DNA from 2 places in the Azospirillum formosense genome. Region 1 is predicted to be linked to the other one. Evidence: riboswitches for the same ligand, from Rfam matches in the RefSeq annotation. Region 1 holds a riboswitch; the other holds the start of a gene.
What was found. Region 1 has a riboswitch for thiamine pyrophosphate ahead of thiC (phosphomethylpyrimidine synthase ThiC). Riboswitches for the same ligand answer to the same signal wherever they lie in the genome.
Positions count from the first base shown of each region.

Region 1 (3,271 bases):
CTCTCCGACATCTCGGCCATGCCGGAGTTGGCGTACTCCCGCACCTCCTGCGTGATCTTCATCGAGCAGAACTTCGGCCCGCACATCGAACAGAAATGCGCGACCTTCGCCCCTTCCGCCGGCAGGGTCTGGTCGTGGAAGCGCTCCGCCGTCTCCGGATCGAGCGACAGGTGGAACTGGTCGCGCCAGCGGAACTCGAAGCGGGCGCGCGACAGGGCGTCGTCCCGCTCCTGCGCGCCGGGGTGACCCTTGGCGAGGTCGGCGGCGTGGGCGGCGATCTTGTAGGTGACCACGCCCACCTTGACGTCGTCGCGGTCCGGCAGCCCCAGATGCTCCTTCGGCGTGACGTAGCAGAGCATCGCCGTGCCGAACCAGCCGATCATGGCGGCGCCGATGGCGCTGGTGATGTGGTCGTAGCCCGGCGCGATATCCGTGGTCAGCGGCCCGAGCGTGTAGAAGGGGGCCTCGCCGCACAGGGCCAGCTGCTTGTCGACGTTGGCCTTGATCTTGTGCATGGGCACATGGCCCGGCCCCTCGATCATCACCTGAACGTCATGCTTCCAGGCGATCTTGGTCAGCTCGCCCAGCGTCTCCAGCTCGGCGAACTGGGCGGCGTCGTTGGCGTCGGCGATGGAACCGGGGCGCAGCCCGTCACCCAGCGAGAAGGCGACGTCGTACGCCTTCATGATCTCGCAGATCTCCTCGAACCGTTCGTAGAGGAAGCTCTCGCGGTGATGCGACAGGCACCATTTCGCCATGATCGAGCCGCCGCGCGACACGATGCCGGTGGTGCGCTTCGCGGTCAGCGGGATGTGCGCCAGACGGATGCCGGCGTGGATGGTGAAATAGTCCACCCCCTGCTCCGCCTGCTCGATCAGCGTGTCGCGGAAGATCTCCCAGGTCAGGTCCTCGGCCTTGCCGCCGACCTTCTCCAGCGCCTGATAGATCGGCACGGTGCCGATGGGGACCGGGCTGTTGCGCAGGATCCATTCGCGGGTGGTGTGGATGTTGCGGCCGGTGGACAGGTCCATCACGGTGTCGGCGCCCCAGCGGATCGACCAGACCATCTTGTCGACCTCCTCCCCCACCGACGACGCGACGGCGGAGTTGCCGATGTTCGCGTTGATCTTGGTGAGGAAGTTGCGGCCGATGATCATCGGCTCCGACTCGGGGTGGTTGATGTTGGCCGGGATGATCGCCCGCCCGCGCGCCACCTCGTCGCGGACGAACTCCGGGGTCACATGGTCGGGGATGGAGGCGCCGAAGTCGTCGCCGTCCCGCGCCGCCGCCTCGGCCAGCCTCTGGCGGCCCAGATTCTCGCGGACGGCGATGTACTCCATCTCCGGCGTGACGATGCCGGCGCGGGCGTAGGCCATCTGCGTGACCGCCCGGCCCGGCTTGCCGCGCAGCGGGCGGCGCCCGGCGCGGTCGAAGACGGGCACGGCGCGCGTCTCGCCGGCGCGCAGCCCGTCGTCCTCCGGACGGACCTCGCGGCCCTCATAGGCCTCGACGTCGCCGCGCGCCTCGATCCAGGAACGCCGCAGCTCCGCCAACCCGCGGCGGATGTCGGTCCGCACGGCGGGATCGCTGTAGGGACCGGAGGTGTCGTAGACGCGCACCGGCGGCTCGCCGCCGCCCACATGGATGTCGCGCATGGCCACGCGCAGGTCGGGGAAGCGCTCCCCCGCCACATGGACCTTGCTGGACGACGGCAGCGGGCCGGTCGTCACCGAGAAGTGGTCGGACGGCGCGGCCTTTTGGGAAGCGGGGGGAAGTGAGTCAGGCATCTGCTGTGGATCTCCATCGCACATAGGATCGTTGGAGACCCGGGTGTGACGGAGCGGCAGAACGGACGACCGGAGCGGTCCCCTGGAGGGAGTGCGCGTGACGATGGCCCGTTTGTTCCTGTCCCTACGCCGGTACGACCCGGATCAGGTTCAAAGGGTTCGGCGCCTTACGGCATCATCTCAGCCCCGTGCTATGGGGCTCCCCTTGGAACGTCGCCATGCTGAACCATCCGCCCTGCCCACGTCAACGCGATTCACGGCGAATCCCGCACCACCAAATCAATTGGCCAATGCAATTGGCGCGGTTCTGGTATCCATTATCTGGTATACAAAATCCTATTGCGCAGCCTGAGCCGGGCCGCTATGCTGCATCACAACAAAAAACAAAGCCCCCTCCCGAGTGCCCGGAGCCCGTCCCATGCTCGAATCACAGATGATCGCCTTCGTCGCCCTGGCCGGCCTGATGGGCCACGGCCTGACCCTGCTGATGCGGGAGGACGACGAGTGGAACTCCGATCCTCAGGACGAGCAGCCGGACGGCCTCTGGTCGTCGGACCGCTTCAACCAGTCCGGCGAGGGCCACAACCGCCCCTTCTTCCTGGAATGAAAGAAGGCCGCCGCGCGGGGTGCGCGCGGCGGCCGTCATCGACGATAACGTCATCCGGGATGCGAAACCTAAAGCTTCGCGGACCGATCAGTGGCCGGGTTGCACCGCCAGCCCACCCGCACCCTGCTGGGCGGCGAGTTCGGCGTTTCGGGCGTGGTGCTTGCGCAGCATGGGCCGCAGGACGGCGATGGCGCAGAAGGCCGCGATGAGGTCCATGGTGGCGCAGATGTAGAGCACGGTCGCCCAGGTGCCGGTGGCTTCCATCAGCAGGTTGCCCAGCGGGACCAGCAGGGCCGCGACGCCCTTGGCGCAGTAGAGCACGCCGTAGATCTTCGCCGCATGCTTGGTGCCGAAGGTGTCCGCCGAGGTGGCGCTGAACAGGCTGTACACTTCGCCCCAGGCCAGGAACACCAGACCCGACAGGATCAGGAACATGATCGGGTCGTGGCCGAAGCGGCTGAGCATCAGGATGCCGAGGCCTTCGAAGGTGAAGGCGATGAACATCGTCGCTTCACGGCCGATGTGGTCGGAGACGAAGCCGAACAGCGGACGGGAGATGCCGTTCATCACGCGGTCGAGCATCAGCGCGAAGGGCAGAGCCGCCATGGTGATGCCGAACAGGCTGATCGGGGCTTCCTTCACGCCCAGATCGTGGGCGATCACGCCGAGCTGGGCCACCGCCATCAGACCGCCGGACACGGTGCAGATGAACATGACCATCATGACCCAGAAGACCGGCGTCTGCAGCGCTTCCTTCAGCGTGTAGTCGCGGCGGGACTGCAGGACCTTGGTCGAGGCCTTCACCTGATCCTTCTGCGGGGCGCGCAGGAAGAAGGCGGCGATGAGGATGATCGTGCCCTGCAGCAGGCCGAACCAG
Region 1 is NZ_CP159402.1:1,090,400-1,093,670, reverse strand. It holds gene thiC (phosphomethylpyrimidine synthase ThiC) at 1-1,787, opposite strand, end outside; TPP riboswitch at 1,891-2,003, opposite strand; gene ABVN73_RS05170 (hypothetical protein) at 2,206-2,394, shown strand; gene oxlT (oxalate/formate MFS antiporter) at 2,482-3,271, opposite strand, start outside.

Region 2 (3,271 bases), on a different replicon from region 1:
GCGGCTCGGCGCTCGGCAGCTTGCCGACCGTGCCGGCCTTCACCAGCAGGCCGGAGATCAGGCTCCACAGCGGCAGGCCCGGCACGTTGCCCGCCCAGACATGCAGCAGCAGCTCCGGCCCGAAGGCGCGGGCGAAGCCGCCCTTGGGCATGGGCTGGAAATCGTCGAGCACCGCCGGATTGGCGAAATCCTCGGCGATGAACTTCCGAAGCTCCGGCCCGCGGAAGGTCTTCAGATAGCCGGTCAGCCCCAGCCGGACCATCTCCGCGTCGTAGCCGGTGACCAGCGGCAGCAGCCGTTCCGCCTTCCGCCGCCACGGGTCGTCGCGGTCGAGCAGCCGGGCGACGACGCGGTCGATGGTGGCGGCGATCTCCGTGACGGTGCGGCTTCGCAAATAGGTGCGCGCGTTGGCGCGCACCCGCGTTGCCAGCTCGGCGATCTGCGCCTCGCTCAGCACCGGCACCGCCACGTCGAGCGTCTCGGCGCCGCGCCGGAAGGTCAGCGTCCGCCAATCCACCGCGTCGGCGGACAGCCCCGGCAGATGCCCGGCACGCTCCATCAAGCCAACGGCCATTGGGCCCGCGCCGCTTTGAGGAAGTCCTCGACCGCCATGGAGCAGCCCTTGGCGTCCGCCCCGTCGGCCCGCCCGAGAAGCTGGAAGCCGCCGTCCACCTCCACTCCCGCGTCCTCGGTCAGGATGGCCGACGCGCAGTTGAAGTGGGCAAGATCGTGATGGACCAGCACGCCGACGCTGCCGCGCGACACCTCCTGCCCGGTCAGCGGGTTGATGACCCGGCTGCGGATCCAGTGCGGGCCGGACTTCACCGACGGGCAGGTCTCGTTGCCGTCGTCGTAGAACTGGGTGCTCAGCTCCGTCATGCCGTACATGTTGATGCACAGCCGGCGCGGCACGCCGAAGGTGGCGGACAGGCGGCCGTAGAACTCCTCCGCCGCCATCTCGCGCGACTGGCCCTTGAAGCCGCCGGTGTCGAGGATGCGGCTGCCCGCCGGCAGGGCGAAGCTCCGCCCCCGCTCGGCCAGAGCGTCCATCAGATGCACGACGCTGAAGCTGGCCCCCAGCAGGGCGTAGGGTTCGCCGGTCGCCTCGGCGCGGGACAGCTCGGCGATGGCCCCATCCACGTCCAGCCCGGCGTCGGAGACGAAATAGCGGCTCTCATCCGTCCCGAACTCGCTCTTCGCCAGCGCCAGATAATGGGCGAGCGAGGAGTTGGGCATCGCCTGCTCGGTCGGGAACAGGATGCCCATGCGCAGCCGTTCAAAGTCACCCATGAAGCGGTGGCGGAAATTGACGGTCATCGAGCGGTCGTAGACCGCCAGCGTCGGGTGGTGGCTCTTGCCCCGCACGCCCTTGGTGGTGCCGCTGGTCATGAAGACGTGCGGGCACTCCTCCGGCGGGCGCCCACTCAGCGTCAGGTCCTTGAAGGCGCTGATCGGCACCGCGGGCACGTCGCGCCAGCTCTTCACCGTGCGCAGGGTGCGCGCCCGCTGGGTGGCGAAGCGGCGGTAGGGGGCGTTGGTCTCGAACTGGTGGGCGAAGACGGCCAGCGCCATGCGGTTGAACGCCTCCTCGTCCGCCTCTCCGGCGGCGATGAAGGCCAGCAGCTCTTCGACAAGTCGGGCTTCGGTCACGTCCGCACACACCTTTTGCAGCGCCAACAAACTGTTGCCGGGACAAGCGGTGTCTGGATGGAATGGGGGTACGCCGTGCCGCCCTTCAGTCCCGTCCCTACGCCGGTATGACCCGGATCAGGTTCGATGGGTCACCGCGTTGTCCGGATGAAAGCGCCGGGCCGGCGGAGTCTCAGCCTCCTAGCGAGGCCCCCCAGGGAACACTTTGCAAGCTAAGGGACCCGCCCCCGCCCGTCAAGGAGGTCGGGCTAACGAACGGAGGCATTGCCTTTGGAGCCCCTCTCCCGTCCCGGGAGAGGGAAGGGGCCCACGCGAGGCGTGGGAAGGGTGAGGGTACCGCCGAGAATCAGCGCATTGATCCTTGCATGACCCTCACCCGCCCGCTCCGCGGGCCCCCTCTCCCGGGACGGGAGAGGGATTTGACGTCGAATGCGACGCCCCCGCCCGTCAAAGGAGGACCGGCGCTCCGCCCGTGGCACCCCCACAACCCCCGTGATAGGATCCGCGCCCGCGGGCGGCCGACGTCGGCGGCGGAACGGGGAACGGCATGGTGAGGATCGAGGACTGCACGCTGGTGTTCGCCGACACGGCGAACCACGCCCTGGTCGAGATGGCCATCCGGGACAGCCTCGCCGCCTGCCGCTTCTCCAGCGTCCTGCTGCTCTCCGACCGCGACCCGAAAATTCCGGGCGTCGACTTCCACCGGATCGCCCCGATCCGCGACATGGACGACTATTCGGACACGATCAACGTCCGCCTGCGCCGGCTGGTGACGACGGGCCATGTCCTGATCGCGCAGTGGGACGGCTTCGTCGCCGACCCGCGGGCCTGGACGGAGGAGTTCCGCGCCTTCGACTACATCGGCGCCCGCTGGGGCTGGTACCAGGACGGCATGACCGTGGGGAACGGCGGCTTCTCCCTGCGCTCCGCCGCCCTGCTCGACCGGCTGCGCGACCTGCCCTTCGAAGCCGGCATTCCCGAGGACCATGTCATCTGCCGGACCGAGCGCCCGGCGCTGGAGAAGGCCGGCATCCGCTTCGCCCCGGAGGACGTGGCCGACCGCTTCGCCTTCGAACGCACGCCGGTGCCGGGACCGGCCTTCGGCTTCCACGGCCTGTTCAACTTCGGCAAGGTGCTGGGCGACCGCGCGCTGGAGGAGCGGATCGAGGCCATGGACGGCCCGCTGCTCGACCGGCGCGACTACACGGACCTGATGACCAGCCTCGCGCTGACCGGACGCAAGGCCCCCTTCGCCTCCATGGTCCGCAAACTGGTGGCGCGGCGGGACGAGACGTTCCTGCGCTCCCAGATCACCGAATGGACGACCGGCGTGCAGCGGGACTATGTGCTGGCCCTGGCCGACGCCGTGCAGACGACGGCGGCGCCGGGGTCGCGCTGGCCGGCGGTGACCGCGCCGCAGCGCCGCCAGCCGAAGATCTACGACTGCTTCACCTTCCACAACGAACTCGACCTTCTGGAGCTGCGCTTCCGCGAGCTGTACGACACCGTCGACCAGTTCGTGATCGTCGAGGCCAAGCAGACCTTCACCGGCGCGCCCAAGCCCCTGCATTTCATGGAGGAGCGCGACCGCTTCCTGCCCTTCCTCGACAAGGTGAAGCTG
Region 2 is NZ_CP159403.1:1,650,094-1,653,364, forward strand. It holds gene ABVN73_RS20675 (acyl-CoA reductase) at 1-574, opposite strand, end outside; gene ABVN73_RS20680 (long-chain fatty acid--CoA ligase) at 559-1,650, opposite strand; TPP riboswitch at 1,727-1,856, opposite strand; gene ABVN73_RS20685 (DUF5672 family protein) at 2,198-3,271, shown strand, end outside.
Region 2: it holds a riboswitch for thiamine pyrophosphate, as region 1 does, so the genes downstream of both, ABVN73_RS20680 (long-chain fatty acid--CoA ligase) here and thiC (phosphomethylpyrimidine synthase ThiC) in region 1, are expected to answer to the same signal.